4 regions of the Streptomyces sp. NPDC048523 genome follow, and region 4 is predicted to be linked to each of the others. Evidence: riboswitches for the same ligand, from Rfam matches in the RefSeq annotation. Region 4 holds a riboswitch; each other region holds the start of a gene.

Region 1 (7,769 bases), on a different contig from region 4:
ACGAAGGAGACGGTGGTCCTGTCCAAGGGAAGCACCACCGTCAAGAAGCAGACCCTGACCAACTGGGGTAGCAGCGACGCCGAGTTCTCCGCCGGCATCCGCTCGGCCGGCTGGTACGACCTGACCGTCGACGCCCACCGCTACCGCCCGGGCGTCACCTTCCCCGCCGGCATGCTGTCGTCGCGCGTCACCCTCGACTGGCACTTCAAGGCCGACCCGGCCAGGCCGATGGTCGCGCCCGTCTTCATGACCCGCTTTCTGCCGACCGGGCTCAACAGCCACAACCAGGCCGCCGCGAACAGCACGACCACGGTCGACGTGAGTGCCGGGCGCGGCTCCCAGGACCCCGACCTGAAGTTCACCACGGTGACCGCCAAGTCCGTCCGCGTCTGGTCGTCCGCCGACGGCGGCAGGACCTGGAAGGCGGCGACCGTCAGGCACTCCGGGTCGACCTGGCAGGCGTCCGTGCACAACCCGGCCTCCGGTGCGGTCGCCCTGCGTTCCGAGGTGACCGACGCGGCCGGGGACCGCTCGGTGGAGACGGTCTACCGGGCGTACGCCATCGGCTGAGGCCGGCGGGGCGGGGTCACAGCAGGTGGCGGTTCGGGGCCTTGGCGCGGTCCTCGTACTCGCCCAGCACCACCACGTCCACGCCCTGCGCCGTGAGCAGTCCCGTCCCGTCCGCTCCCGCCACGAAGGTGTCCGGCTCCCGCCACGCCGTCACCACCCGGCGTACCCCCGCGTCCAGGATCAGCCGGGCGCAGGGGGCCGGGCGGGAGGCCCGGTGGGTGCAGGGTTCCAGGCTGGTGTAGACGGTGGCCGTGGCCAGGCGGGGGTCGTCCGGGGCGATCTTCGCCAGCGCCGCCTCCTCCGCGTGGACGACCGGGGCGCCGGCCTCCCTGGAGTGGCCGCGGGCGAGTTCCGTCCCGTCGGCCGCCACCACGACCGCGCCCACGCTGAACGCGGTCTCCGAAGGCGGGCACTGCGCCGCCGACTCGCAGGCCCGCGCGAGCCATTGGTGGTCCGCGGCGGTGGGGAGCGGGCCGGTGCCGGGGGCGGTGGGCTCGTAGCGCATCAGGACCACGTCCTCGATACGGCGGCTCTCCAGCAGCCGCAGCCGGCCGGACTGGTAGCCGCCCGGGCCGAAGAGGCGGGGGGCGTCCGGGGTGCCGACGAAGAGGGGGGCGAGGACCAGCTGCACCTCGTCCGCCAGGCCCTGCTGGAGGAGCTGGGTGTGGATCCGGCCGCCGCCCTCCACCATCAGCCGCTCCACTCCGCGCTCCTCGTGCAGGTGCTCCAGCAGGCGGCGCCAGTCCAGCTCGGGGCCGAGGGAGACCACGTCGGCCGCCAGGCCGAGGGAGCGGGCCCGCTCCGCGCCCTTGTCCGTCGTGAAGACGAGCTTGTCGCCGCCCGTGTGCCAGAAGTTCGCGGCCGGGTCCAGTTCTCCCGAGCCGCTGACCGTGACCTTCAGGGGATACGGCGGCTTCCCGGCGGCGACCCGGGCCGCGCGGCGCGTCTCGGAGTTCACCAGCAGGCGGGGGTTGTCGGCGCGGATCGTGCCCGCGCCGATGAGGATCGCGTCCACGGAGGCGCGGACCTCGTCGACGCGGTCGAAGTCGGCCGGGCTGGAGAGAAGGAGCCGGTCGGGGCCGGTGTCGTCGAGGTAGCCGTCGAGGGAGACCGCGGCGGAGAGCAGGACGTAGGGGTGGGGCATCGGCGCGGTCCCTCTCGAAAACGGATGGCGGGGCTTGGTTCAAGTTTGAAGCAAACCTACACTGGGGGCATGACGACCCGCTGGCTCAGCCCCGACGAGCAGCGAGCCTGGCGTGCGTACATCGCCGCCTCGCTCCTCCTGGAGGACACCATCGACCGGCAGCTCCAGCAGGAGGCCGGCATGCCCCACCTGTACTACTCCATCCTGGCCAACCTCTCCGAGATCCCGGAGCGGCGGTTGCGGATGACCGAGCTCGCCGAGTTTCTGAAGATCACCCGGCCGCGGCTGACGTATGCCGTCGCCCGGCTGGAGAAGGACGGGCTGCTGCGGCGCGAGAGCTGCCAGTGGGACAAGCGGGGCAGTGTCGCGGTCCTCACCGACGAGGGGATGGCGGTGCTGGAGCGGGCGGCCCCGGGACATGTGGACACGGTCCGCACCGCGCTCTTCGACCGGCTCACCCCGGAGCAGGTGGGGCAGCTCGAGGAGATCTTCACGAGCGTCACCGAGGGGCTCCAGGGCGAGGAGGGCGCCTCCGGGGAGGTTCCGTGGCGCCGTCGGTCGTCGCCGCCCTGTGGATGACAAGCGCCATAAAGGCCAGTGACAAGCGCCATAAAGGCGTTGCTTCAAATTTAAAGCATGGGGTAGGGTCTCGATCAGTAGAACTGTTTCAAATCTGAAGCAGGTGTGCCTACGGAGCGGAGTACCCGCATGACCGACCTGCCCGCCGCCACCCAGCGCTCCCGCGTCCGCGTCCCGCTGCGCTTCGGGGACGGCTACGGCGTGGACGCCGAACTCGTCACCTTCCACGGCCTGGCCGACGGGCGGGAGCACCTCGCCGTCGTCCTCGGCGACCCCGCCCCCGGCACCACCCCGCTGGTGCGGCTGCACTCCGAGTGCCTCACCGGCGACGTCTTCGGCTCCGCCCGCTGCGACTGCGGCCCGCAACTGCGCGAGGCGGTCGAGCGCATAGCCGAGCGCGGCGGCGTCCTGCTCTACCTCCGCCAGGAGGGCCGCGGCATAGGCCTCTACAACAAGCTCGACGCGTACGCCCTCCAGGACCAGGGCCTCGACACCTACGCCGCGAACACCGCGCTGGGCCTGCCCGAGGACGCCCGCGACTACACGGCGGCCGCGCAGATGCTCCAGGCACTGGGGATCGCCGAGCTCGACCTGCTCTCCAACAACCCCGACAAGGCGGGCCAGTTGCGCGACCTCGGCATCGACGTCCGCGACCGGGTCCCCACCGGTGTCTTCACCACCGCCCACAACGTCCGCTACTTGCGTGCGAAGGTCCTGCAGACCCAGCACACGCTGCCGCTGGGGGAGTTGACCGAACTCGGCGTCGGCTGACCGTCACCTGGGCGTGTGCGCCAGATAGGCCAGCACGGCCAGGACCCGCCGGTGGCCACTGTCGCTCGGCGGCAGGCCCAGCTTGAGGAAGACGTTGCCGATGTGCTTGCTGACCGCGCGCTCGGTGACCACGAGGGTCTTGGCGATGGTCGTGTTGTCGTGGCCCTCGGCCATCAGCTTCAGCACCTCGCGCTCGCGCGGGGTGAGGGAGCCGAGCGGGGTGTCGCGGCGCCGGGTCAGGAGCTCGGTGACGACCTCGGGGTCGAGCGCCGTACCGCCGGCCTCCACCCGCTCCAGCGCGTCGAGGAACTCGTCGACCCGGCCGACCCGGTCCTTGAGGAGGTAGCCGACCCCGCTGGTGCCACCGGCCAGCAACTCGGCGGCGTACGACTCCTCGACGTACTGCGAGAGCACCAGTACCGGGAGTCCCGGGATCCGCTCCCTCGCCTCCAGGGCGGCCCGCAGACCCTCGTCGCGGAACCCGGGCGGCATCCGCACATCGAGGACGGCCACGTCAGGGCGGTGTTCGAGCAGGGCGGGCAGGATCTCGGGGCCGGTGCCGACGACGGCCACGACCTCGTGCCCGGAGGAGGTCAGAAGGAGGACGAGCCCCTCTCTCAGGAGGGCGTTGTCCTCGGCGATCACCACACGCACGGCAGCTCCACATCGATCACGGTCGGGCCCCCGATGGGGCTGGTCACTTCGAAGGTCCCGTCGAGCGCGGCGACCCGGCGCCGCATACCGAGCAGCCCCGAGCCAGCGGACTCGTCGGCGCCGCCCCGGCCCTCGTCCCGCACCCGCACGGTCAGACCGCGCCGGGTCCTGGCCAGCCGGACCTCGGCCCGGTCGGCGCCGCTGTACTTGGCGACGTTGGTGAGCGACTCGGCCACCACGAAGTAGGCCGCGGCCTCCACCGCCGCGGGCGCCCGGGTGCCCGCGTCCAGGCCGCCGTCGTCCACGACCACGGAGAGTCCGCCGCTCGCGGCGAGCGCCCTTACCGCGCCGACGAGACCCCGGTCGGTGAGGATCGGCGGGTGGATGCCGCGCACCACCTGCCGCAGCTCCGCCAGCGCCTGTTCGGCCTGGTCCTGGGCGTCGTCCAGCAGTTTGCGGGCGGCGTCGGGGTCCCGCTCGTAGGCCCGCTTGGCGAGTCCGATCCGCATCGACAGCGCCACCAGGTTGGCCTGGGCGCCGTCGTGCAGGTCCCGCTCGATGCGGCGCAGCTCGGCCTCGTGCGCGGCGATCGCATCGGCCCGGGTCTCCCGCAGCTCCTCGACCCGCCGGGCCAGCCTGGCCTCGGGGGAGGGCATGAGCAGCACGGTCGACCAGCGGGCCTCGGTGTCCGCGAGCCGCACGATCAGCGGGAGGACGACGGGGTCGCGGCGCAGCGCCCCGGCCCACACGCCGTCGACGACCAGGCCGAGGGGCCACAGCGGGAGGGCGAGCGCGAGGAGGGCGCCGTAGAGGTAGTGGGCGAGCATCCAGCGGAGGTCCCTGAGCGTGCCGGGGTCCCGCACCGAGATGCGCAGCCGTTCGCGCAGGGTGCCGGTCATCGGTGTGTACGCCTCGGGGATCTCCCGGCCCGTCCACAGGGCGGTCAGGTTCCGCTTGGCGCCGGCGATCCGCCGTATCAGCAGCACGGCCTCGGGCAGCAGCCAGCAGCCGACCACGGCGACCGTACCGATGGCGGCGATCAGCAGCACGGTGATGAAGAGGTACATGCCGAAGCACATCGCCGCGGCCACGACGAGATGCACGCTCGCCATCGCCGCACGCCGCACCGACTTCCCCATGCCGCTCACGCTAGACGAACGGCCCCGGGCGCACGGTGTAGCCCGCTACACCATCGGGGCCCGGACGAGGATCACTCCCCGCCGCCGCCGTCCTCGCCGCCGCCGTGGTCCCGCACCCAGTTCCTGTGGGCGTTGGACCCTTCACGGCCGGGAGAGAGCTTCAGCACGGTCCCGTCGTGGAACTGCTCCAGGCTCGTCACCACATAGGGCGAGCCGGCCCGCACCGCCAGCCGGATGCCGCCGTTGCCGAACTCCGTCACCCGCAGCGTTCGCCCGCCGGAGAGCGGGATGTCCCGCTCGCCGATCTCCGCCGGTCGCTCGTCGGCTGCCGCCATGGTTCCCTCCTGGTTCTGGTGAGGGCCGCCACGGTACGCCGCTCCAGCGGGAGGGGTCCCGAAACAACCCTGGCGCGGAGCACTCTCCGGATGACGTATGCTGGTTACACAACGACGCGGGGTGGAGCAGCTCGGTAGCTCGCTGGGCTCATAACCCAGAGGTCGCAGGTTCAAATCCTGTCCCCGCTACTCACGGCTCAGGGCCGGAGTCCAGTTCACTGGACTCCGGCCCTGAGTGTTTTCCCCTTCGTGACGTGATGTGACGCGGGGTGAGCGCGCGACCGCCCTCCGCGTTACAGCTGACATACCGTCAATGTCCTTGTGTGGCTTGAGTGAAGGTCAACTCGCCCGTTTTTAGGCGTTCATGGGCCGTAAGTCCAGCGTGATTTCGTTAATGATCAAGCGGAACGGCTTGGAATCGGGCCCCCGCGTCTATTAACGTTCGATAACGCAGCGCGGTCGTCCCAGCCGTCACAAGAGACGGCTCCGTGCTCACGCGCCGAATTCCGCAAGGGAACCGGGGAACCACCAACTTGGGGTGAATCGCTCGTACGCCACCGTGGCAGCACGGTCGGTATACGCGCGTAGGAGACCTTCCTGCTCCGAACCCGTCAGCTAACCCGGTAGGCGAGAAGGAAGGAAAGGAGCGCGCCCACGTGGCGTCCAACCCGCCTGCCCCCGAGGCGCCGTACGTCCCGAGCGACACCCTCGTATACGGCGGTTACCGCGCCGACGACGAGGCCCCGCTCGGCGAGTGGAACCCCACCGCGGACTCCCTCGCTCCCGTACGAGGCCGGCATCGCGTCGCCAAGCAGCGTGGCGGAGGGTTCGCCCGTAGCTCCACCGTTCTGGGCGTCGGTGTCATAGCCGCCGTCAGCGCCGGCGGGATGGCCAGCGCCAACACCGGCAAGCCGCCGGTCTCCATCTCCATGCCCGACCTGCCCAACGTGGGCTCGCTCATCTCGGACGACTCCGCCCCCACCGCGGACGACACGAGCGCCTTCAGCAGCGTCGGTGCCACCACCGCCGACACCGCCAAGGGCACCTCGGACGCCGGTGAGGCGCTGCGCTCGCGGATCCTGGCCCAGGCCGAGCTGCAGCAGGACCAGCTCGACACCAAGGCCGCCCAGGCCATCGCGGACACCGCCGAGAAGGAGGCCGACGCGGCCGCCGCCAAGGCGGAGAAGGAGGCCCAGGAGAAGGCCGCCGCCGCGAAGAAGAAGGCGGAGGAGGCGGCCGCGAAGAAGGCCGAGGCCGCGCGCCTGGCCGAGCTCGCCAAGCAGTACACGCTGCCGACCTCGTCGTACACCATCACCTCGACCTTCGGTCAGGCCGGTTCGCTGTGGTCCTCCGGCTACCACACGGGCCTCGACTTCGCCGCCCCCACGGGCACGCTCATCAAGGCGATCCACAGCGGCACCATCACCGAGGCCGGCTGGGCCGGTTCCTACGGCTACCGCACGATCCTCACCCTCGACGACGGCACCGAGCTGTGGTTCTGCCACCAGTCCTCGATCAGCGTCAGCGTCGGCCAGAAGGTCGGCACCGGTGACGTCATCGGCCGCGTGGGCGCCACGGGCAACGTGACCGGCGCGCACCTGCACCTGGAGGTCCACCCGAACGGCTCGGCCGACGGGATCGACCCGATGGCGTGGCTGCGCGGCAAGGGGCTCACTCCCTGAGGCGCCAACTGAAGCGCCCCTGAGGTTTGTGCCGGTGCGCCGGAGGAGCTGATTCCGCTTGTTTACGAGGACTTTGCGGCCGCAGCGGAAGACCGGCGTCCGGCACGGGCGTTGACGTTGGCATGACTTCTCTTCGCAAGCTCGGCTCCTCCGACCTCGAGGTCTTCCCGCTCACCCTCGGCGGCAACGTCTTCGGCTGGACCGCCGACGAGGCCACCTCCTTCGACGTCCTCGACGCGTACACCGCGGCCGGCGGCAACTTCGTCGACACGGCCGACGTGTACTCGGCGTGGGTCGAGGGAAACTCCGGCGGCGAGTCCGAGACCGTCATCGGCAAGTGGCTGGCGGCTCGCGGCAACCGTGACGACGTCGTCATCGCCACGAAGGTCAGCCAGCACCCCGACTTCCAGGGCCTGTCCGGGGCGAACATCAAGGCCGCCGCCGACGCCTCCCTGAAGCGCCTGGGCACCGACCACATCGACCTGTACTACACCCACTTCGACAAGACCGAGGTGCCGGTCGAGGAGATCATCGGCGCGCTGGACGAACTGGTGAAGGCGGGCAAGGTGCGGGCGATCGGCGCCTCCAACATCTCCGCCGCGCGCCTCGCGGAGTCCCTCGCCTTCTCCGACCGCGAGGGCCTCGCGCGCTATGTCGCCCTCCAGCCCCACTACAACCTGGTCTCGCGCGACACGTACGAGGGTGAACTGGAGGCGCTCGCGGCCCGGGAGGGCCTCGCCGCCGTCCCGTACTACGCCCTCGCCTCCGGGTTCCTCACCGGTAAGTACCGCCCCGGTACGACGGTCGACAGTGCGCGCGCCGCGGGCGCCGGCCAGCACCTGGACACCGAGCGCGGCCGCAAGGTCCTCGCGGCGCTCGACGACATCGCCGAGGC
Region 2 (7,769 bases), on a different contig from region 4:
CCCGCTTCACCCGCCCCGCCCTGTCCGTGCGCACCGACGAGCGGCGCGGCACCGAGTGGAGCTTCGAGGCGTACGACACCGAGGGCGACGAGCTGCGGCTGCGGTTCCGCGACGGCGGTCTGGCCATCACGCTGCACTACCGGATGCGTGACGACGTCCTGGAGCGCTGGGTGATCCTGGACAACCAGGGGCAGGACCCGGTCGAGCTGCTGCGCGCCGACTCCGCCACCTGGACCCTGCCGGACCGCGAGGACGGCTGGCGGCTGTCCCAGCTGCACGGCCGCTGGGCCGCCGAGTCCCTGCTCACCCGGACCCCCCTCACCTACGGCGAGAAGGTCATCGGCAGCCGCCGCGGCCACACCGGGCACCAGCACCTGCCGTGGGTCGCCCTCGACACCGAAGCCACCGAGGAGCACGGCGAGGTCTACGGCGTCGCCCTCGGCTGGTCGGGGTCCTGGCGGATCGCCGTGGCGCAACTGCCCGACGCGCGCGTGCAGATCACCGGCGGCGCCGGATACGACGACTCGGGTCTGCTCCTGCTGGCGGCCGGGGAGTCCTTCACGACGCCCGTCTTCGCCGGACTCTGGAGCGACGGCGGCTTCGGCGGCGCGAGCCGCACCTGGCACGCCTACCAGCGGGCCCACGTCATCCCGCACGCGGACCAGGACCGACCCGTACTGTTCAACTCCTGGGAGGCCACGAACTTCGACATCTCCGAGGAGCAGCAGCGCACCCTGGCGCGACGGGCCGCGGCGATGGGCGTAGAGCTGTTCGTGGTCGACGACGGCTGGTTCGGTGCCCGCACCAGCGACCGGGCCGGGCTCGGCGACTGGACGCCCAACCCCGACCGCTTCCCCGCCGGCCTCAAGCCGCTCGCCGACTACGTGCGCACGCTCGGCATGCAGTTCGGCATCTGGGTCGAGCCGGAGATGGTCAACCCGGACAGCGAGCTGTACCGCGCCCACCCGGACTGGGTGCAGTACCAACCGGGACGGAAGCGGACGGAGCTCCGCAACCAGCTCGTACTGAACCTCGCGCGCGAGGACGTCCAGGAGTACCTGTGGGAGCGGCTCGACGCTCTCCTCTCCTCGGCCCCGATCGACTATGTGAAGTGGGACTTCAACCGCTGCTTCACGGACGCGGGCTGGCCCGGTGAGTCCTACCCGCAGCGCCTGTGGGTGGACCATGTGCGCGGCTTCTACGCCCTCTTGGACCGGTTGCGGGAGGCCCACCCGGGCGTGGCCTTCGAGTCCTGCTCGGGGGGTGGCGGCCGGATCGACCTCGGGGTGCTCAGCCGCACCGACCAGGTGTGGACCTCGGACAACACCGACCCGCTCGACCGGCTCGCCATCCAGCACGGCTTCAGCCAGATCCATCCCGCGCGTGTGATGGCCGCGTGGGTGACCGACAGTCCCAACACCCAGCTCAACGACCGGGTGAGCTCGCTGCGGTTCCGGTTCGTCAGCGCGATGGCCGGGGTTCTGGGGGTCGGCGGGGACCTCGCGGAGTGGACCGAGGAGGAGCTCGCCGAAGCCGCTCGGTGGGTGGGTCTCTACAAGGAGATCCGGCCGGTGGTGCAGCGCGGCGACCTGTACCGGCTGCGGCCTCCGCAGGGCGGGCTGAGCGCGGTGCAGTACGTCCTCGGGGACGAGGCCGTCGTCCTCGCCTGGCTGCAGGCGCAGAAGTACGGTGAGCCCGCGCCCTCGCTGCGGCTGCGCGGGCTCGACCCGACAGCGTCGTACGAATGCCTCGAAACGGGCGAAGTACACCGAGGGGGCGTATTGCTTCATCACGGACTCCGTACCGGTGTGCGCGGTGACCTCGATGCGACGGTTATCCGACTGCGTCGCATCTAGGGCTTGTGCCCGAATTGGCAGGTTCTCTCCCAACTCCTTTCGGCTTGAGGGTTCCTGTGAATTCGTGACGTGAGCAGCGTCATATTCGTGACGGTGTGTCGCCCGTCATGTTCACGTAATTCGCAGGTTTCTCAAGGGGATTCGGGTCGGGTGAAGGGCGTCCGATTCACGCAGGGTGACCGGTAATTCTCATACGGGATCAACAGGAACGCAGGCACAGGGAACCCTTCACTTGTCCCTTTGCGTCTTGCTCGCTTACGTTCACCCCCGATCCGGTCGGACGCCCAATCCTGCCGCCGAGCGGATTCCCCACACTCACCCACCCGTGCAAGGCAGGAGCGGGGGACCCACAGGTAGAACCGCCTGTTCCGGTCTCCGGAACGGCTTGGGGTTAAGGCGCGTCCAGGCGCGTCCGGGCATCTCCAGCCCGCACCCGACAGCTCACCTCGCAGGCGCCGGAGAGGAATTCGTCATGCCCGCGAAGGGTAAGCACCGCCGTCCGAAGTCTCAGCGCTTCACCCGCTCGATCGCCGTCGCCGGAACCGGGGGCGCCGCGCTCGCCCTCCCGCTCATAGGGGCCACCGGCGCGCACGCCGCCACTCCCCAGTCCGTGCCGGAAAAGGCCGTTCAGTCGCTTCCGGTCACGCAGAAGTCCGCCGAAAAGGCGGCCGCGAAGAAGACCTCTACGGTGCGCACCTATTCGGTGCGCGTCGGCGACTATCTCTCGAAGATCGCCGATGAGCAGAACGTCAGCGGTGGTTGGAAGAAGCTGTACGCCGACAACCGTTCGGCGATCGGAGACGACCCGTCGCTGATCCACCCCGGTCTGAAGCTCTCGATCGGCAAGAAGGTCAAGGCGAGCACGACGAAGACCCAGTCTTCCTCTTCGTCCTCGGCGAAGACCGAGAAGGCCGAGTCGAAGAAGTCCTCCGCGAACTCGACGGCCGCCACCCAGAGCTCCGCCGCCACCAGCTCCAGCGGCTACACCCTTCCGGTCACCGGCGCCACGATCGGCACCGGCTACCGCGTGGCGGGCAGCATGTGGTCCAGCGGCTACCACACCGGCGTCGACTTCGTCGTCCCGACCGGCACCTCGCTCAAGGCCGTGGCCGCGGGCACGGTCGTCTCCGCGGGCTGGGGCGGCGCCTACGGCAACCAGGTCGTCATCAAGCTGAACGACGGCTACTACGCGCAGTACGCCCACCTGTCCCAGCTCTCCGTCTCGGCCGGCCAGACCGTGACCGAGGGCCAGCAGATCGGCCTCTCCGGCGCGACCGGCAACGTCACCGGCCCGCACCTGCACTTCGAGATCCGCACCACGCCGGACTACGGCTCCGACGTGGACCCCGTCGCCTACCTCCGCTCGAAGGGTGTCGCCGTCGGCTGACGCCCCCCTGTGCCACTGAAGGCCGGACCCCGATCCCCGGGTCCGGCCTTCGGTGTTTCCTCATGATCACTTCGTTGCGTTCTTGTGGCGGATGCGCTCGGGGCGTCGACAGGGGGAGGAAGGGCGCGGCACAGTGAACTCTCCAGCCGAGTAAGCGCTTTCTGGGATCCTCGTCTCTTCAGGGTCCTCGTCCCTAGGGTCCTCGTCCCTAGGGTCCTCGTCCCTTCACGGAAGGAACCGTCCGTCATGACGACCACGCGCAGAGCCTTCGGGGCCCTCGCCGCCGGCGCCGCCCTGGCCGCCCTCGCCCCCGCGGTCACCGCGAGCGCCTCGCCCCGACACCGCCGCCTCATCGCTCACGACGACTTCCGCCACGGCCTCGGCCGCTGGGCCGTCGAACTGGAGCAGGGCGGCACGGTCACCGCGCGGCGCGGGGTCCTGGAGGTCGATGTGCCGGCCGGTGCGACGATCTGGTTCAGGCAGCCGCTCGAAGGGCCGTACGTCCTGGAGTACACCGCCACACCCGTGTCCGCGGGCGGGGTCAACGACCGGGTGTCCGACCTGAACAACTTCTGGAACGCGGTCGACGTCCGGTCTCCCCACGACCTCTTCGCCACCCACCGGGGCGGGGCGCTCGCGGAGTACGACTACCTGAAGACGTACTACTCGGGCTACGGCGCCAACTACAACACCACGACGCGGCTGCGCCGTTACGTCGGAGAATCCGGGGTACGGCCCCTGGTCCACGACTACACCGAGCCGCTGCTGGTCGCGAACGAGCCGAACCGGGTGCGGATCGTCTCCGACGGCTCCACCGTGCAGTGGTGGAACAACGGGCGGCTGGTCTTCGACTACACCGACCCGCAGCCGTACACGCATGGGCACTTCGCGTTCCGGACCACCTGGAGCCACTTCCGGATCAGTGACTTCAGGGTGTGGCGGTCGCAGCGTCAACATTCCTCATGAGATGCCTATTCCTGGTTTGGCCAACACTTTAGGAGTGGCTTATCTCACCGACCGTCAAGTCCTTCTTACGGTCGCGTAGGTCACATTCGAAGGTGAATCATGAACGGCTGTGGCAGACGATTCGAAGAACGACAGCAGCTCAGTGATCGGGTCGTACGTGGCGGTGGGGGACAGCTTCACCGAGGGCGTCGGCGACCTCGGCCCCGACGGGGCATTCGTCGGCTGGGCCGACCGGTTCGCGGTGCTTCTCGCGGACCGGCGGCCCGAGGGCGACTTCAGGTACAGCAATCTCGCCGTACGCGGGAAGCTCCTCGACCAGATCGTCGAGGACCAGCTTCCGCAGGCCGTCGAACTGGCACCGGACCTGGTGTCGTTCTGCGCCGGCGGCAACGACATCCTCCGGCCCGGTACCGACCCCGACGAGGTCGCCGAACGCTTCGAGCGGGCCGTGGCCCGGCTCACCCAGGCGTGCGGCACGGTCATGGTGACGACCGGCTTCGACACCCGTGGTGTGCCCGTGCTCAAGCATCTGCGCGGCAAGATCGCCACGTACAACGGACATGTGCGGGCCGTCGCCGACCGGTACGGGTGCCCGGTGCTCGACCTGTGGTCCCTGAAGACCATCCAGGACCGGCGGGCCTGGGACGGCGACCGGCTGCACCTCTCCCCTGAGGGGCACACGCGCGTGGCGCTCCGTGCGGGACAGGTGCTGGGACTGGAGGTGCCGGCGGATCCCGACCAGCCCTGGCCGCCGCTTCCCCCGCGCGGGCCGCTGGACGTGCGGCGGGACGATGTGCACTGGGCCCGGGAGTTCCTGGTGCCGTGGATCGGGCGTCGGCTGCGCGGCGAGTCCTCCGGGGACCACGTGACGGCCAAGGGCGTGCTGTCGCCGGATGACATCAAGAGCCGGATCGCTCCGGTGGCCTGAGTCGTGTGCGAGACCGGTGCCGGGCGGGGCGGATCTCGCCCGGCGGCCGCCGTGAGGCCCTCCACCTGGCCTTCGTGAGGCCCTTCGCCTGGCCTTCGTGAGGCCCTCCACCTGGGCGCCGGCCCGCGTATCGCCGCTACCCGGACCTCGTGCCGTCCAGGCCGAGTTCCCGTGCCAGGGCCTCGTCCACCCACTCCTGGGCCCGGGACCTGGCCACCGCGCCCGCGTAGGACGTCAGTTGGACGGCCAGACCGTCCAGGAGGGCGGTGAGGCGCAGAGCGGTGGCTTCCGGGTCCGGGCAGGAGAACTCGCCCGCGGCCACGCCCTCGGCGATCACCTCCGTGAGCGCCGCCTTCCAGCGTCTGTCCAGGTCACGGGTGACCTCCTGGAGCGTCGGCTCACGCAGGGCCACCGCCCAGCCCTCGATCCACAGCCGCCAGCCCTTGGCCTGGCCCGTCGGGGCGTACCAGCGCACGGCCGACCGGAGCCGGCGCAGGGCGCTCGTGCGGCGGCCGAGAAGCTTGCGCAGATGGGCCAGGTCGTCCTCGGCGGCGTAGGTGAACGCGGCGGCGACCAGCTTCTCCTTCGTGGAGAAGTGATAGAGCACCAGGGCGTTGCTCACCCCGAGCGCCGAGGCCACGTCGGCGATCCTGACGGCCGCCACGCCCCGAGCCTCGATCTGCTCGATGGCGGCCCGCAGCAGCTCCTCGCGCCGCTCCGCCACTGTCAACCGCACTCTCGCCACGGGATCACCCTAGCCGTCCCCCTGCGGGTCCTCGCCTGTCGGGCCAGGTCAGCGGTACCAGCCGAACCGCTCCGCGATCACCGGCAGCCGGTCCGCGACCAGTGCGTGCGCGGCGGCGCGCGGTGAGGTGCCGTCCGCCTCCGCACGCGCCAGCAACTGCCCGGCCAGAGCGCGCATCGAACGTCGAATGTGCGCGAAGGCCTCGTCCGGATCCGCGCCGATGTCGCCGAACAGGGTCCACCACCACCAGGCATTGGTCCCGGAGTTGACCACGACGTCCGGCAGGACGGTCACCCCGCGCGCGGCCAGCAGAGCCTCCGCCGCGGGCAGGACGGGCATGTTGGCCGCCTCGACGATCCAACACGCCCTGATCCGCTCCTGGTTCCCGCTGTCGATCGCGTACGAGACGGCCGCGGGCACGAGCACCTCGGCGTCGAGCGACAGCCAGGCATCGCCGGGCAGTTCGCGGTCGGCGGGGCGCAGGGCGGAGCGGTCCACGGTGCCGTAGGCGTCCCGGGCGGCCAGCAGCGCCTCGACGTCGAGCCCTTCCGGGTTGAAGATCGTGCCCTTGATGTCGGCGACGGCCACGACCGTCAGCCCCGCGCGCGTGAGGAAGCGGGCCGTGGCCCCGCCCATGGTGCCGAGCCCCTGTACGGCCACACGCGTGCCCGCGTACGGCACTCCGGCCGCGTCCAGGGCCGCGAGCGCCGACTCGGCCACCCCGCAGCCGCCCGCCAGCTCGTCGAGCCCGATGCCGTCCACCTCCACGGCGAACGCGTCCGCGAGCCGGCGCCGGGCCGCGGCCTCGTCGTCGAGCAGTGGATAGACCGCCTGGATCGAGGAGACGAGACCGGCCTCCGCGGCCGCCCGGTCCACCAGGTCCTGGCTGAGACCGAGGTCCTCCCCGGTCGTCCAGCAGCTTTCGACGTACGGCCGCATGGCGCGCAGGTAGCGCACGAGCAGCCCGTACGCCTCCGGGTCCCGGGGGTCGCAGTCGATGCCGCCCTTCGCCCCGCCCAGCGGGACGTACCGCGCCGCGGGGTCGTAGTGCAGGGCCTCCTTCATGGTCATGCCGCGAGCGAGCCCGGCGACCTCGTCCAGCGTGCAGCCCGGGCGCATCCGCAGGCCGCCGCTGGCGACACCCCGCACCAGCCGGTCGACGACCAGGAAGCCCTGGCGGCCGGTGACGTGGTCGGTCCAGGTGAGCGACAGCAAGGGGGTGGTCACGCGGGCTCCGGGGTGGGCAGGCTGCTACTGAACGGGGGGTCAGTATTGGTATCCGGGTACGCCCTGTCAACGTGATCCGCCTCCACGGCGTCCTTGTCCGTGTGACCGGGCAGACCCCGGCGCTGTCAGAGGGGCGGACCATAATGGGTGCCTCAGCGACTCCACATGGAGGTACCGTGACCGGCTTCCGTCCCCTGAGCTCCGGGCTCCGCGCGCTGCAGCCCGCGGCCTTCGGCGCGGACCCGAGCGGTGAGCGCATGGCGCGCATCCGTAGATCCCCCCACTTCGAGAACGGTGTCTTCCAGAACCCCGGCGGTACGGCCCGGACCCGTCCCGACGCTTCGGCGATCGACCTCGCCAAGGCCTTCTTCGACAGCGACGGCCGCCGGCAGCGGGCTCCCGAAGGCCGGATCCCGGTACACGCCACGACGCTCGCCGACCTCTCCAAGCCCCCGGCCACCGGGCTGCGCCTTACCTGGATGGGGCACTCCAGCGTGCTCGCCGAGATCGACGGGCGGCGGGTGCTGTTCGACCCCGTGTGGGGTGAGCGCTGCTCCCCGCTCCCCGTCGCCGGGCCCAAGCGGCTGCACCCCGTGCCGCTGCCGCTGGCCGCGCTCGGGCCGGTCGACGTGGTCGTCATCTCCCACGACCACTACGACC
Region 3 (7,769 bases), on a different contig from region 4:
CAGCAAGAACCCGGCGCATCACGACGAGCCCGCGCACGCCAAGGGCAAGACCGGTATTCCGGGGGAACGCAAGGCGGAGCTGATGACGCATCTGCTGAACATCGACCCACCGGACCACACCAGGCTCCGACGGCTCGTCAGCAAGGCGTTCACGCCCAGGAGGGTCGCCGAGTTCGCCCCCCGGGTGCAGGAGTTGACCGACCGTCTCATCGACGGCTTCGCGGCCACGGGCACCGCCGACCTCATCCACGAGTTCGCCTTCCCGCTCCCCATCTACGCGATCTGCGACCTGCTCGGCGTCCCGCGCGAGGACCAGGACGACTTCCGGGACTGGGCGGGCATGATGATCCGTCACGGCGGCGGGCCGCGAGGCGGGGTGGCGCGGTCCGTGAAGAAGATGCGCGGCTATCTCGCCGAGCTCATCCACCGGAAGCGGGAAGCGCTGCCCGACGAGCCCCCTCCCGGTGAGGACCTCATCTCCGCGCTCATCCGCGCCTCCGACCACGGGGAGCACCTCACCGAGAACGAAGCCGCGGCCATGGCCTTCATCCTCTTGTTCGCAGGTTTCGAAACCACCGTCAATTTGATCGGAAACGGCGCCTACGCCCTCCTCACCCACCCCGAGCAGCGCGACCGGCTGCAGGAATCCCTGGCCAGGCAGGAGAGGGGCCTCCTGGAGACCGGTGTGGAGGAACTGCTGCGGTACGACGGCCCGGTGGAACTGGCCACCTGGCGGTTCGCCACCGAACCCCTGCGGATCGGCGGGCAGGACATCGCCGCGGGTGACCCGGTGCTCGTCGTGCTCGCCGCCGCGGACCGGGATCCGGAGCGGTTCGCCGACCCCGACGTGCTCGATCTGTCCCGCCGTGACAATCAGCACCTCGGTTACGGCCACGGCATCCACTACTGCCTCGGTGCCCCGCTCGCCCGCCTGGAGGGCCAGACCGCGCTCGCCACCCTCCTCACCCGCCTCCCGGATCTCCAACTGGCGGTCGATTCGGCTGATTTGCGGTGGCGCGGGGGCCTCATCATGCGTGGACTGCGTACTTTGCCCGTGGAGTTCACGCCCGTCCGGTAATCGACCGAGAGGCCCGGCCTGTCCCCGCATGGAGCGGGTAAACATGACGAGTCCTCAAGTTTGTGATCCTCACGTGATCTACGCGGCATTAACTTGTGACAAGTGATCGAACCCCTATACGTTCACGGACCAGCGCGGTGCCCCGCACCACTCGCCGCGCCGGTATTTGCTGTCTCGGGAAAGGTCCCCTCATGCTCTCCGGGAACGGTCGTCACCGTCGCCCCCGTCAGGCTCCCGCTCTCCTTGTGGCGGCCGGTGTGACGGGCTCCGCCATCGCGATCCCACTGCTCGGAGCAACCGGGGCGAGCGCCGCCACCGGCACCACCTGGGACCGGGTCGCGGAGTGCGAGAGTGGCGGCTCCTGGAGCGCCAACGACGCCAACGGCTACTACGGCGGCCTCCAGATGTCCCAGGAGAACTGGGAGAAGTACGGCGGCCTCGAATACGCCGAGACGGCGGACCTGGCCAGCCGTAACCAGCAGATAGCCGTGGCCGAGAAGCTCCTCGCGGACCAGGGCATCGCCGCCTGGCCCACCTGCGGTCTGCTCGGCGGTCTCAGCAAGGACTCGAGTGCGGCCGACGTCGACACGGGCGTGGGGAGCGAGACGCCCTCGCCCTCGGCATCCGACTCGTCGACATCATCCGGTTCGTCCGGATCGTCTGGTTCCTCCGACTCGTCGGGCGCCGGGGAGTCTTCCGGTCTGCTCGGCGCGCTGGACGGTTCGTCCGCCACGCCCTCGCCGTCGGCCACCGCCTCCAATGGCGACAGTTCGGCCAAGTCGGGCAAAAAGAACTCTTCGCCTTCCAAGGGATCCGCCGCGGAGGACGCACAGCCTTCCGACAACTCGCCCGTGGTCAGCCCGGAAGAGGACGAAGCGGACAAGTCGTGGCAGCAGGGCAGCTCTTCGGCCCTCGTGGACGTCGGCGCCCTCGGTTCCGGCAAGCACCGCGGCGGCAGCGCCGAGGAGATTGCGACGAAGAGCACAGCCTCCTCCCCGGCCGGCCGGCATGCCGCGGGCACCTACACCGTCCAGGAGGGCGACTCGCTCGCCTCCATCGCCGACTCCCTTGGCCTCGACGGCGGATGGCGTGCCCTCTACGCCGAGAACAAGGACCGCATCGGGGCCGACCCGAGCGGCATCGTCGCCGGTCAGACCCTCGACACAGGGGTTGAATAGGGCTGAAAAGGCCTGAAAAACAGCGGGAGTTCACGTCACACTTCGCACTGAATGTCCATATTGGTGAAAGTGTGGGATGAGTCTCAGAAGCCCTGATCGTCTTTGAAATTCCGCCGAGCCCGTGTCTACGGTCGTGACCGCTCGGCAACCCGAGCCCCGTCCGTCGCAACGCCGAATCCTGCCAGCGACGGAACGGGAACAGTCGTCGCGTCAAGCGCCGTAGGCAGGAGCGGGGGACCCAAGGTAAGCGCCGGGCCCAGCAGTTCACGCTGGACCGGCTTGGGGTGAAGCCGCGCATCGCGAGATGTGCGGCCGGGCAACTCAACCGGCCCGAACCCGACAGCTCACCTCGTAGGCGTCGGTGAGGGGATCCACCATGCTGTTTTCCGGTAAGGGCAAGCACCGTCGTCCGTCCAAGGCCACCCGTGCCGCCGCGCTTGCCGGTGTCACCGGTGTCGCCATCGCCGCCCCGCTGATGGCGGCCGGCAACGCCTCCGCCGCCACCGCCTCCGAGTGGGACACCGTCGCCCAGTGCGAGTCCGGCGGCAACTGGTCCATCAACACCGGCAACGGCTACTACGGCGGCCTGCAGTTCTCGGCCTCCACCTGGGCCGCGTACGGCGGCACGCAGTACGCCGCGCAGGCCAACCAGGCCAGCAAGTCCCAGCAGATCGCCGTCGCCGAGAAGGTCCTCGCCTCCCAGGGCAAGGGTGCCTGGCCGGTCTGCGGCAAGGGCCTGTCCAGCGCCGGCTACAGCGGCAGCAGCTCGTCCTCCTCCAGCTCCTCGAACTCCAGCTCCTCGAACACGAGCAGCCGTTCGACCGAGAAGCAGAGCGCCTCGCGTTCGGCGGACCGTCCGGCCGCCAAGAAGACCGTCACCACCCCGACCGGCAAGAAGGTCAAGAAGGGTGACGGCGAGTACAAGGTCGTCAAGGGTGACACCCTCAGCTCGATCGCCGAGAAGCACAAGGTCAAGGGCGGCTGGCAGAAGCTGTTCAAGCTGAACAAGGACATCATCACCGACGCGGACTTCATCTACCCGGGTCAGCAGCTGCACCTCAAGTAGGGCCCAGCTGAACCACAGCGCCCTCACAACCGTGTCCTTCAGGATGAAGGCCTCGTGAGGGTCGCCCCCCGTCCCCACGGGCTCCCCGCTCCGGTGCGTGTTCCCCCGTACGCACCGGGGCGGGGTTTTTTCATGTCCCGTCGAGGCACGTCTTTGTTCAGTTCGGAAACAATTTACTCTCGGTTCTGTCCAGGGGGCGGTCCACACGGTGGCCGAACCCCCGGAGCCGGTTAGGCTCGGTCTCGCAGAACCCACCGCGGTCCCGGCGGACCGTGTCACATCCCAAGAAGGAGATGCTCGTGCCGTCCATCGACGTCGTCGTAGCCCGGGAAATCCTGGACTCCCGAGGCAACCCCACGGTCGAGGTCGAGGTCGGCCTCGACGACGGCAGCACCGGTCGTGCCGCCGTCCCCTCCGGCGCCTCCACGGGCGCCTTCGAGGCCATCGAGCTCCGCGACGGTGACCCGAACCGCTACCACGGCAAGGGTGTCGAGAAGGCCGTGCTGGCCGTCATCGAGCAGATCGGCCCGGAGCTCGTCGGGTACGACGCCACCGAGCAGCGTCTGATCGACCAGGCGATGTTCGACCTGGACGCCACCGACAACAAGGGCTCCCTCGGCGCCAACGCCATCCTCGGCGTCTCGCTCGCCGTCGCCCACGCCGCCTCCGAGGCCAGCGACCTCCCGCTCTTCCGCTACCTGGGCGGCCCGAACGCGCACCTGCTGCCGGTGCCGATGATGAACATCCTGAACGGCGGCTCGCACGCCGACTCCAACGTGGACATCCAGGAGTTCATGATTGCCCCGATCGGCGCGGAGTCCTTCTCCGAGGCCCTGCGCTGGGGCGCCGAGGTCTACCACACCCTCAAGAAGGTGCTGAAGACCAAGGGCCTGTCCACCGGCCTCGGCGACGAGGGCGGCTTCGCCCCGAACCTGGAGTCCAACCGCGCCGCGCTCGACCTCATCATCGAGGCCGTCAAGCAGGCCGGCTACGTCCCCGGCGAGCAGATCGCGCTCGCGCTCGACGTCGCCGCGTCCGAGTTCTACAAGGACGGCACGTACGAGTTCGAGGGCAAGTCCCGCTCGGCCGCCGAGATGACCGAGTACTACGAGGAGCTCGTGGCGGCCTACCCGCTCGTCTCCATCGAGGACCCGCTGTTCGAGGACGACTGGGCCGGCTGGAAGGTCATCACCGACAAGCTGGGCGACAAGGTCCAGATCGTCGGCGACGACCTGTTCGTCACCAACCCGGAGCGCCTGGCCCGCGGTATCGAGGAGGGCAGCGCCAACGCCCTGCTCGTCAAGGTGAACCAGATCGGCTCGCTGACCGAGACCCTGGACGCCGTCGAGATGGCCCAGCGCAACGGCTTCAAGTGCATGATGTCCCACCGCTCCGGCGAGACCGAGGACGTCACCATCGCCGACCTCGCCGTCGCGGTGAACTGCGGCCAGATCAAGACCGGCGCCCCGGCCCGCTCGGACCGCGTCGCCAAGTACAACCAGCTCCTGCGCATCGAGGAGATCCTCGACGACGCGGCGGTGTACGCCGGCCGCAGCGCGTTCCCGCGCTTCAAGGGCTGAGCAGCTTCAAGGGCTGACCCAAGCAGGGCCAAGCCTTAGCCAGTCGTACGTACGTCCCCGTACCGGTCCCGTACCGTGTGCGGGGACGTACGTACGTAGAAGGGGAGGCGGAGAGCCGATGGCCGTGAAGGACCGGGACCGTTTCTCCACCACGACCAGGATCAGGCTGCTCGGCGAGCAGACCGCGGCCCGGGTCTACCGTTCCCAGACCAAGCGGCAGGCCCGCCGCTCCCGGCTGACCGGCCGGGCCGCGCTGCTCGCCCTCGTGCTGTGCACGCTGGTGGTGGCGCTGGCGTACCCGATAAGGCAGTACGTCTCCCAGCGCGCCGAGATCGCCGATCTCCAGCGGGAGAAGGCGCGGGCCGCCGAGCGGGTCGAGAAGCTGCGCGACCTCAAGGCGCGCTGGCAGGACGACGCGTACGCGGAGCAGCAGATCCGGCAGCGGCTGCACTACGTGCTGCCGGGGGAGACGGGCTTCGTCGTCGTCGACCCGGACGCGGCGCGGCAGTCCCGCGCCGACCTGGGCGCGGCCGACCGCCCCTGGTACGCGAACGTCTGGGACGGGGTCGACAAGTCCGACGCTTCCGACCAGTGAACCGACCGATGGACCGATAGAAAGACAGGCATGGAAACGCCTCCGCCCTCCACCCCGCGCACCGAGCCGACCGACGCGGATGTCGAGGCCTTCAAGCAGCAGCTCGGGCGGCCGCCGCGCGGGCTGCGGGCGATCGCGCACCGGTGCCCGTGCGGGCAGCCGGACGTCGTGGAGACCGCGCCCCGGCTGCCGGACGGCACGCCCTTCCCGACGACGTACTACCTGACGTGCCCGCGCGCCGCCTCGGCGATCGGCACGCTGGAGGCGAACGGCGTCATGAAGGAGATGACGGAGCGGCTGCAGAGCGATCCGGAGCTCGCGAAGGCGTACCGGGCCGCGCACGAGGACTACCTCGCGCGCCGCGACGCCATCGAGGTCCTGGAGGGCTTTCCGAGCGCGGGCGGCATGCCGGACCGGGTGAAGTGCCTGCACGTGCTGGTGGGCCACTCGCTGGCCGCCGGCCCGGGCGTCAACCCGCTGGGCGACGAGGCGATCGCGATGCTGCCGGAGTGGTGGCGCAAGGGGGCCTGCGTGACCCTGACCGAGCAGCAGGAGGACCCCAAGTGACCCGTGTCGCCGCCGTCGACTGCGGTACGAACTCGATCCGGCTCCTCGTCGCGGACTGCGACCCGGAGACCGGTGAACTGGTCGACCTGGACCGGCGTATGACCATCGTGCGGCTCGGGCAGGGGGTCGACCGGACCGGGCGGCTCGCGCCCGAGGCGCTGGAGCGGACCTTCGCCGCGTGCCGGGAGTACGCGGCGGTCATCAAGGAGCACGGGGCCGAGCGGCTGCGGTTCGTCGCCACCTCCGCCTCCCGGGACGCCGAGAACCGGGACGAGTTCGTGCGCGGGGTCCTGGACATCCTCGGGGTCGAGCCCGAGGTCATCTCCGGGGACCAGGAGGCGGAGTTCTCCTTCACCGGGGCGACCAAGGAGCTGGGGGGCAGCGACCACCTGGCCAGGCCCTACCTCGTGGTGGACATCGGCGGCGGGTCGACGGAGTTCGTGGTGGGCGACGACCATGTGCGTGCCGCACGTTCCGTGGACATCGGCTGTGTGCGGATGACCGAACGGCATCTGGTGCGGGACGGGGTCGTCAGCGACCCGCCCACCGACGCGCAGATCGCCGCCATGAGGAGCGACATCGAGGCCGCTCTCGACCTCGCCGAGGAGACCGTCCCGCTGCGCGAGGCACGCACGCTGGTGGGGCTCGCCGGGTCCGTCACCACCGTGTCGGCGATCGCGCAGGAGCTGCCCGAGTACGACTCGGAGGCCATCCACCACTCCCGGGTCTCCCACGACCGCGTCCGCGAGATCACCGACTGGCTGCTGCACTCCACCCACGCCGAGCGCGCGGCCGTGCCCTCCATGCATCCGGGGCGCGTGGACGTCATCGCCGCCGGGGCCCTCGTACTCCTCGCGATCATGGAGCGGATCGGGGCCGAGGAGGTCGTCGTGAGCGAGCACGACATCCTCGACGGCATCGCGTGGTCGATCGCGTAGGCGCTGTCGGCACCTCTGCTGAGCAGGCAGAACAACGTATGAGCGCGTTCGGGGGGCCCTTCGGGGCCCCTCTTTGACGTGTCGCCGAGAAAGTTCGTGAAGTTCTTCACAAGGAATTGGGTCCCGTCGGACGACGAATGTGGTCCGGTTGACCCTTCCGGGGGCTCAACACCCGTGTGAACACGTTCAAAACGGTGGGATGCGGGCTTCGGGGGAGGGGTGCACGCGGGGTCCGCGAGGGCCCCTCACGGGACCGGTTCCGGCACGGAGAGGCAGCTCACGCGGCATTGACAACGGGTCGCCGGATACGCTGGTTCCCGTTCCGCGCCATGACGTGGATCACGCGAGTCGCGGAGGATAACACACCCCTTGCAAGAGCTTGTGAAGGGGCGCACGAGCGACCCCCCTGAGGCGGGTGGATACTCGATGGCATGAGCACCACGGAGCGTCCCAGGATCCTCGTAGTAGGCGGTGGGTACGTAGGCCTGTACGCAGCTCGGCGCATTCTCAAGAAGATGCGCTACGGCGAGGCGACCGTCACGGTCGTCGACCCCCGGTCGTACATGACCTACCAGCCCTTCCTCCCCGAAACCGCCGCCGGCAACATCTCCCCGCGCCACGTCGTCGTCCCGCTGCGACGTGTGCTGCCGAAGGCGGAGGTGCTCACCGGCCGGGTCACCACCATCGACCAGGACCGCAAGGTCGCCACGATCGCCCCCCTCGTGGGTGAGGCGTACGAGCTGCCCTTCGACTACCTGGTGATCGCG
Region 4 (7,769 bases):
TCACGTACGTCCTGTACATTTTTTACAGACAGCCTGCCGCGAGGAGGGGTACGCGATGACCCGACCCACCGCACGTCACGTCCTGCCCGAGTTCCATGAGCGCACGAGCTACGGGCACACGACGACGGATCCGTACTCGAAGCTGCTGGAGGAGCGGATCGTCTTCCTCGGGACGCCGATCGACGACACCTCGGCGAACGACCTGATGGCGCAGTTCATGTACCTCGAGTACCAGGCCCCCGACCGGGACATCTCGCTGTACATCAACTCCCCCGGCGGCTCGTTCGGCGCGATGTCGGCGATCTACGACACGATGCAGTACGTCAGTTGTGACGTGGAGACGACATGCCTCGGCCAGGCCGGCTCCTCCGCGGCGGTGCTGCTGGCGGCGGGCACGCCGGGCAAGCGGTCCGTCCTGCCGGGCGCCCGGGTGGTGATCCACCAGCCCGCGCTGAGCGAGCCGGTGCAGGGGCAGGCCGGCGATCTGGCCATTCAGGCCGACGAGTTGGTCCGGGTGCGGGCCCGCCTGGAGGAGATGCTGGTCCGGCACACCGGCCGCAGCCCCGAGCAGGTGAGCGCGGACATCGAGCGCGACAAGGTCCTGGACGCGCGGGGCGCCGTGGACTACGGCCTGGCGGACGCGATCGTCCCGAGCCGCAGGCCCTCCCGTACCGCGCCGGGCGCGAGGTGAGCCGTCGATGGTGCCTGACCTTCCACCGCTGCCCGCGCTCACGCGCGCCGAGGGTGAACTGATCGACCGTTATCTCGACGTGGTCGACCTGCTGGGCCGGATCAACCCGGCCCGGCGCGAGGACACCTACGGCGGACTGCGCGCGGCGCAGGCGCTGGTGAGCAGGGCGACCGAGCTGCGCGACGCGCTCGTGCTGATGCACAGCAGGGGTGAGCGCGAACTGCACGCCGCGACGCTGGCGCGGGCGCTGCGGGTCCTGGACGGCGAGCGGCGTACGGCCCGGGTCACCGTGCCTCCGGGGCCCGACAGTTGACGAGGCGTCCGGAGCTGAGTCGAAACGGACCAAACGACGTACCCCCTATTGGAGGAGGCGCGGCTCCTTTTTTGCGAGCGTCGGAGTTGCACAACGCGCCTGTTTCGGGACCGGAATGAGACCCTTCCGTGCTGGTCCGGGGGTCTGTGAACCCCTCGACACCCCTTCCTTCGAAGGGGTGTCCACCCAAACGGGTGAGTGGTGAGTAACACCACAAATCAACGGTTCCGTTGGGCTTTTCGCACTTCCGTGCGCCAAGATCCCTGTCTGACGACAAGCCCCCGCCGCAGTGGCGGGGCGATCCGGGCGGACGCCGAGTCCTGCCGCCGCCCGGATGACCGGTCGACAGAAGTGGATCGGCAGGAGTGGAGGACCCAAGCACGACGGGTCGCCGGAACGGTCACGCCATGACCGCGCCGAGTGTCCCTTGGGGTGAAGCCGCGTCAGCGGCCGGGCAACTTCGCCAGCCCGAATCCGACAGGTCATCCTTCACAGGCGGCTGACGAAGGGTTGCGCATGACTGCGCTCAATCGTGTCCCGTCGCTGATGGTCCGGGCCGGTACGGCCTCGGCCTTCGCCATCGCCGCCGTGGGCGGCTCCGTCGTGGTCCCGGGCCTCGCGCCCGACGCCGCGGCCGCGACACCTGCGACGAAGGCACTCAAGGTAGCGGCCTCCAAGAAGGGCTCGCCGTACAAGTACGGCGCCACAGGGCCCCGCCGCTTCGACTGCTCAGGGCTCACGCTGTACTCGTTCAAGAAGGCGGGCAAGAAGCTCCCGCGCACGGCGGCCCAGCAGTACAACAAGACCCGCCACATCGGCGTGGGCAGCCGCAAGGCCGGCGACCTGGTGTTCTTCCACTCGGGTTCGAACGTGTACCACGTCGGCATTTACGCCGGGAAGGGAAAGATCTGGCACGCCCCGAAGACCGGGGACGTGGTGCGACTGCAGAAGATCTGGACGAAGAGCGTCTGGTACGGCCGGGTCAAGTGACCCCGAGGGGGCGGCGGCGACCTGACCTCCCGCCGCCCCCTCGGGCTTCCGAAGCGCAGGACGGCACAGCCGCCCCGATGCCTCCGTCGGCGCAAAGCGAGGTGGTCAGACCGCGAGCAGCGGCTCGGCCAGGAGCATCACGCCGAGAACCGTCAACGCGCCTCCGGTGACCCCGCCGACGGCCCGGGCCGCCCGCGGCCGGCGCAGCCACCGCCCCAGCCGGTCCACGAGCACGGCTACCGCCGGGAACCACACCAGCGCGAGAGCGACCACGATCAGCGCGAGCAGCAGCGTCCTGGGCAGCGTGGAGCTCCCCTGGGGCACGAACTGCGGCAACAGGCTGAGGAAGGTGATGGGGACCTTGGGGTTGAGCGCGTTGGTGACGAAGCCCTGCCGCAGGGGACGTACCGCCACGTCGGCCTCGACGACGGTCTGCGTGCCGGTCCGCCGCAGCTCCAGCAGGGTCCGTACACCCAGGTACAGCACATAACCCCCGCCCAGCAGTTGAAGCGCCCGGAACAGCGCGGGCACGGCCGTGAGCACCGCGGCGACCCCGGCCACCGCGAGCGCCGTGTGGACCAGTAGCCCGGCCACGACGCCGAGCGCACAGACGACCCCGGCCCGGCGGGAGACCAGGGCGTTGCGTACGACGACGGTGAAGTCGGCGCCCGGCATGGCGACCATGCCGGCGGCGATCCCGGTGAAGGCGACGATCTGTCCGTTCATGCGGACCAGCCTGCCGCGCCGGAGCCTTCAGCAGGTATGTCGAATAACCTGGGTTTCCCTTAAGCACTCCTTTAGGCAGGCCTCGCCATGTACGACCCGGTCCGCCTCGCCGCCCTGGTCGCCGTCGCGGAGGCGGGCTCGATCACCCGGGCCGCCGAGCGCCTCGGCTACACCCCGCCCGCCCTCTCCCAGCAGCTGGCCAAGCTGGAGCGGGAGGCGGGTACCGCTCTTCTCGTACGGCATCACCGCGGCACGCGGCTCACCGGTGCGGGCGAGTTGCTGGTGGCGCGGGCCAGGCGGGTGCTGGACGAGCTGGACCGGGCCCGGCACGAACTCGCCCGGCTGACCGGCCTGTCGGGCGGCACGCTCAGGCTGGGCACCTTCCAGACGGCGGGCATTCAGCTGCTGCCGCCAGTGCTGAGCACGTTCCGCCGGGCGTACCCGGACGTGGAGCTGTCGGTCGCCTTCCACGAACCCACGGCCGGGATCACCGCGGTGGCGGCCGGTGAGATCGACCTGGCGCTGACGCACGCCTATGAGCCGGGCGAGCCCCCCGCCCTCCCGGCCACCCTGAGCGCGGAACCGCTGCTGACCGAGGAGCTGGTCCTCGTGACTGCCCCCGGGCATGCCCTGGCGGGCGGCTCGACGCGGCTGCCGCTGGCGGAGCTCGCCGGTGAGCCGCTGATCAGCATGGCGCCGGATCATCCGGCCCGGCGGGAGGTGGAGGCGGTGCTGGCCCGGATCGGGACCACACCGTCGGTGCTGGTGGCGACCCCGGGATACGCCCTGGTGTGCGCGCTGGCCAGCGCGGGGCTGGGGGTCGGGGTGGTGCCGGAGATGGTGGCTCGGACGGCGGCCACTCCGGTGGGCACGCGGCTGCTGGAGGCCGGCGCGTTGCGCCGTACGATCTCGGTCGTCCACCGGACCGGCGAGGCGGCACCCGCGGCGGACGCCTTCCGGGCGCTGCTGCGGGGAGCGTTCGGCCGCGCGCGGCCGGTATGAGCTCTCCTACGGCTCCTGCTGCCCCGCCGCCGTGACCGGCTGCACCGGAACCGTCCACGGGAGTTCGACGGAGACGGTCTTGCCGCCTTCCCGGGTGGGCCTGACCCTCAGCTTGCCGCCGTACTCGGCGGCGAGCCAGCGGATGATCACCATCCCCCGCCCGTTGTCCTGCTGGACCGCGGCCGGCAGCCGCTTGGGGAAACGGGGGTGGCTGTCGGTGACCCCGATGCGCAGTTGTTCGTCACGGTCCAGCTCGATGTCCACCGTGAAGGTGGGTGACTGCCCGAAGGTGTGCTGTACGGCGTTGGTGGTGAGTTCGGAGACGATGAGCCGGACGGTCTCGGCGGTGTCCGTGGTGGACGGCAGCCCCCACTCCGCCAGTGTGCTCAGGACATAGGTGCGGGCCGCGGAGACCGAGGCGGGTTCGCTCGGCAGAGTGACGGATGCTTCCAGGTGGTCTGCCATGGCGACGTCGTCCCTTTCCCACGGGACCGGAGTCCGACACGGTGCGGATGGTTCGAGTACGGTCCCGGACTGGTGGTTCATCGTCAGAGTGCCATCACCGCGGCTGCGACGGGTGCCGATCCACCAAGATGTGCATATATCTGTCGCTCGAAGCGGTGAACTCTGCGACGCGAGACCGTATTCGGGCGGCTCGTAGGGAGTAAGGAGTAGCGCCATGCAGCACGGCCCCGCGGTGCGCCGGCGGAAACTGGGCGCCGAACTGCGTGCGCTGCGCGCGAGTGCGGGGCTCACCAGCGGTGAGGCCGCCCGGCTCGTGGGCTGGCACCAGTCGAAGGTGAGCCGCATCGAGACCGGTGCCAGCGGGGTGAAACCGGCCGATGTGCGGTTACTTCTCGACGCCTACCGCGTCGGGGACGCGAATCTGCGGGAGCTGCTGATGGTATTGGCGGGCTCCGAGGAGAGCGGCGGCCGGCACCACTGGTGGCACGCGTACCGGGGTGTCCTGCCGCCGACGTACCGGGACTTCATCAGTCTGGAGGCCCAGGCGAGCGCGATGCGCACGCTGGAGACCTCGGTCGTGCCCGGGCTGCTGCAGACGCCCGAGTACGCCCGCGCGGTGACCCGGGCCGCGGTCGACGGCCTCGACGACGAACGTCTCGACGCACTGGTCAAGGTACGGCTGGCCCGGCAGGACATCCTTCGCGCCCAGCCGCCTCTGGAGTTGAGCGCCGTCCTGGACGAGGCGGTGCTGCGGCGGGAGGTGGGCGGCCCCGAGGTGATGGCCCGGCAGCTGAGGAGACTTCTGGAGGCGGCGCGGCTGCCCCAAGTGCGGCTGCAGGTACTGCCGTTCACTGCCGGGGCGCATGTGGGTATCACCGGGCCTTTCGTAATCTTCTCATTTTCGCGCACTTCTGATCTGGACGTGGTTGTTCTCGACCACTTGACGAGTAGCCTCTACCTCGAACGGAAAGAAGACCTCCAGGCCTACACCGAGGCCTTCAACACCCTTCAGGCCCACGCCCTTTCGCCCGAGGAGTCGTTGGATTACCTCGCCGGGATGGGTGACGGCGCGTAAGGAGGCACCATGTCCGCACTGCCTCGGAACGTAACCACCGCTACGGAACTGCCCGAAGTGCGCTGGCTGCGCAGCAGCTACAGCACCGGGGCGAACAACTGCGTCGAGACGGCGAGGCCGTCGGCCGGGCCCTGTGCCGGGCTGCTCGCCGTACGCGACTCCAAGAATCCGGAGGGACCCGCGCTGCTCTTCTCCCCCGAGAGCTGGGCGGGCTTCACAGCCGCGTTCTGACCGTCGGTCCACCGGGAGCACGGCCGTGTCACGCCGACTCATGGTCGTGTTTCACCGATCACCCGCACAGCGCGTTCGATCTGCTCCTCGGAGAGGTCCGCGCGGGCGGTCAGCCTGAGCCGTGAGATGCCGTCGGGCACGGACGGGGGCCGGAAGCAGCCCACGAAGAGCCCGGCGGCACGGCAGTCGGCCGCCCACTGAACGGCCTCCTCCGGGGAGGGCGCGCGCACCGAGACCACCGCGGCGTCCGGAGGTACCGCTTCCAGACCCGCGGCGGTCAGGCGTGCGTGCAGTCCGGTCGCCACCTCGCGCGCGCGTGCGGCCCGCTCGGGCTCACGGCCGAGCAGCCGCAGGGCAGCGAGGGCGGCTCCCGCCGACGCGGGTGCCAGACCGGTGTCGAAGATGAACGTCCGTGCCGCGTTGACCAGGTGTGCGACGACCCGTGCGGGGCCGAGGACGGCACCACCCTGGCTGCCGAGCGACTTGGACAGCGTGACCGTGACGACCACGTCGTCGGCGCCCGCGAGTCCCGCCGCCTGCGGGGCGCCGCGGCCGCCGGTACCGAGCACACCCAGGCCGTGGGCGTCGTCGACGACCAGGCCCGCGCCGTGCTCCCGGCATGCCTCGGCGAGGCCGGCCAGGGGCGCCGCGTCGCCGTCCACCGAGAAGACCGTGTCGGACACGGCGATGGCCGGGCCGTCGTGCGTGCCGAGCGCCTTGCGCACCGCGTCCGGGTCGGCGTGCGCGACGACCTGGGCCGTGCCGCGGGCCAGCCGGCAGCCGTCGATGAGCGAGGCGTGGTTGCCCGCGTCGGAGACGATCAGCGAGCCGTGCGGCGCGAGCGCGGTGACGGCGGCCAGGTTCGCGGCGTATCCGGAGGAGAAGACGAGCGCGGCCTCGAAGCCGCAGAATTCGGCCAGTTCGCGCTCGAGTTCGGTGTGCAGCTCGGTGGTTCCGGTGACGAGCCGGGATCCGGTGGCGCCACCGCCCCAGGTCCGCGCGGCCGCCCCGGCCCCTTCCACGACCTCGGGATGGCGGGCCAGGCCCAGGTAGTCGTTGCTCGCGAGATCCAGCAACGGCGAGTCGGCCGGACGCGGCCGCAGGGTCCGTACGAGTCCGGCCCGCCGGCGCGCCGCCGCCTGCTCGTCGATCCAGCCGAACGCCATGGGTCCTCCGGGGCTTTTGTAGACAACGGACAGACCCTAGCGGCAGGAAACGCTACCTACGGTGTGGCAATACCCACACGTCACAGCGGGTGTGTTGTGCGATCCCTACCTTGGCCCGGAGCGGGTTCGTAGGACAGGATCGGCTCTCATGGACCTGCTGAACACGCTGGTGGACAAGGGGCTTCGGCGCGAGCTGCCGACCCGCGAGGAGGCGCTGGCCGTGCTGGCCACCTCCGACGACGACCTGCTCGACGTGGTGGCCGCGGCCGGAAAGGTGCGCCGGCACTGGTTCGGGCGCCGGGTGAAACTCAACTATCTCGTCAACCTGAAGTCCGGGCTGTGCCCCGAGGACTGCTCGTACTGCTCGCAGCGGCTCGGCTCCGAGGCCGGCATCCTGAAGTACACCTGGCTGAAGCCGGAGCAGGCCTCCCAGGCCGCGGCGGCCGGTCTGGCGGGCGGTGCCAAGCGGGTCTGCCTGGTGGCCTCCGGGCGCGGTCCGACCGACCGTGACGTGGACCGGGTCGCGGGCACCATCAAGGCGATCAAGGACCAGAACGAGGGCGTCGAGGTGTGCGCCTGCCTGGGTCTGCTCTCCGACGGCCAGGCCGAGCGGCTGCGCGAGGCCGGCGCGGACGCCTACAACCACAACCTCAACACCTCCGAGTCGACCTACGGCGACATCACGACCACGCACACCTACGCCGACCGGGTCGACACCGTGAACAAGGCGCACGCGGCCGGGCTCTCCGCCTGCTCGGGCCTGATCGCCGGCATGGGCGAGAGCGACGAGGACCTGGTCGACGTCGTCTACTCGCTGCGCGAGCTGGACCCCGACTCCGTTCCGGTGAACTTCCTGATCCCGGTCGAGGGCACCCCGCTGGCCAAGGAGTGGAACCTCACCCCGCAGCGCTGCCTGCGCATTCTGGCGATGGTCCGCTTCGTCTGCCCGGACGTCGAGGTCCGCATCGCCGGCGGCCGTGAGGTCCATCTGCGCACGATGCAGCCCCTCGCCCTCAACCTCGCCAACTCGATCTTCCTGGGCGACTACCTCACCACCGAGGGCCAGGCCGGCAAGGCCGACCTGGAGATGATCGCGGACGCCGGGTTCGA

What was found. A riboswitch is a leader RNA that binds a small molecule or an ion and turns the genes downstream of it on or off. The one in region 4 is predicted to bind cyclic di-AMP.
Region 1: linked by a shared signal. The riboswitch ahead of ACGFWE_RS25610 (M23 family metallopeptidase) and the one ahead of ACGFWE_RS21220 (C40 family peptidase) in region 4 are both predicted to bind cyclic di-AMP.
Region 2: linked by a shared signal. The riboswitch ahead of ACGFWE_RS04960 (peptidoglycan DD-metalloendopeptidase family protein) and the one ahead of ACGFWE_RS21220 (C40 family peptidase) in region 4 are both predicted to bind cyclic di-AMP.
Region 3: linked by a shared signal. The riboswitch ahead of ACGFWE_RS29780 (transglycosylase family protein) and the one ahead of ACGFWE_RS21220 (C40 family peptidase) in region 4 are both predicted to bind cyclic di-AMP.

The regions. Positions count from the first base shown of each region.
Region 1 is NZ_JBICWQ010000005.1:20,505-28,273, reverse strand. Features, by position in the region: gene ACGFWE_RS25650 (hypothetical protein) at 1-570, shown strand, start outside; gene ACGFWE_RS25645 (dihydrofolate reductase family protein) at 587-1,714, opposite strand; gene ACGFWE_RS25640 (MarR family winged helix-turn-helix transcriptional regulator) at 1,784-2,293, shown strand; gene ribA (GTP cyclohydrolase II) at 2,423-3,064, shown strand; gene ACGFWE_RS25630 (response regulator) at 3,068-3,718, opposite strand; gene ACGFWE_RS25625 (histidine kinase) at 3,706-4,857, opposite strand; gene ACGFWE_RS25620 (hypothetical protein) at 4,929-5,192, opposite strand; tRNA gene ACGFWE_RS25615 (tRNA-Met) at 5,308-5,381, shown strand; cyclic di-AMP (ydaO/yuaA leader) riboswitch at 5,680-5,837, shown strand; gene ACGFWE_RS25610 (M23 family metallopeptidase) at 5,849-6,874, shown strand; gene ACGFWE_RS25605 (aldo/keto reductase) at 6,997-7,769, shown strand, end outside.
Region 2 is NZ_JBICWQ010000001.1:1,079,596-1,087,364, reverse strand. Features, by position in the region: gene ACGFWE_RS04965 (alpha-galactosidase) at 1-1,856, shown strand, start outside; cyclic di-AMP (ydaO/yuaA leader) riboswitch at 2,163-2,324, shown strand; gene ACGFWE_RS04960 (peptidoglycan DD-metalloendopeptidase family protein) at 2,329-3,243, shown strand; gene ACGFWE_RS04955 (DUF6250 domain-containing protein) at 3,490-4,209, shown strand; gene ACGFWE_RS04950 (SGNH/GDSL hydrolase family protein) at 4,352-5,137, shown strand; gene ACGFWE_RS04945 (TetR/AcrR family transcriptional regulator) at 5,274-5,882, opposite strand; gene ACGFWE_RS04940 (Glu/Leu/Phe/Val dehydrogenase dimerization domain-containing protein) at 5,931-7,109, opposite strand; gene ACGFWE_RS04935 (MBL fold metallo-hydrolase) at 7,286-7,769, shown strand, end outside.
Region 3 is NZ_JBICWQ010000006.1:106,475-114,243, reverse strand. Features, by position in the region: gene ACGFWE_RS29790 (cytochrome P450) at 1-1,078, shown strand, start outside; gene ACGFWE_RS29785 (transglycosylase family protein) at 1,270-2,256, shown strand; cyclic di-AMP (ydaO/yuaA leader) riboswitch at 2,462-2,629, shown strand; gene ACGFWE_RS29780 (transglycosylase family protein) at 2,633-3,322, shown strand; gene eno (phosphopyruvate hydratase) at 3,616-4,902, shown strand; gene ACGFWE_RS29770 (septum formation initiator family protein) at 5,021-5,497, shown strand; gene ACGFWE_RS29765 (DUF501 domain-containing protein) at 5,528-6,064, shown strand; gene ACGFWE_RS29760 (Ppx/GppA phosphatase family protein) at 6,061-7,002, shown strand; gene ACGFWE_RS29755 (NAD(P)/FAD-dependent oxidoreductase) at 7,434-7,769, shown strand, end outside.
Region 4 is NZ_JBICWQ010000004.1:52,632-60,400, reverse strand. Features, by position in the region: gene ACGFWE_RS21230 (ATP-dependent Clp protease proteolytic subunit) at 56-691, shown strand; gene ACGFWE_RS21225 (hypothetical protein) at 699-1,004, shown strand; cyclic di-AMP (ydaO/yuaA leader) riboswitch at 1,306-1,517, shown strand; gene ACGFWE_RS21220 (C40 family peptidase) at 1,521-1,994, shown strand; gene ACGFWE_RS21215 (LysE family translocator) at 2,100-2,720, opposite strand; gene ACGFWE_RS21210 (LysR family transcriptional regulator) at 2,808-3,722, shown strand; gene ACGFWE_RS21205 (ATP-binding protein) at 3,729-4,187, opposite strand; gene ACGFWE_RS21200 (helix-turn-helix transcriptional regulator) at 4,402-5,262, shown strand; gene ACGFWE_RS21195 (DUF397 domain-containing protein) at 5,272-5,493, shown strand; gene ACGFWE_RS21190 (8-amino-7-oxononanoate synthase) at 5,532-6,659, opposite strand; gene bioB (biotin synthase BioB) at 6,808-7,769, shown strand, end outside.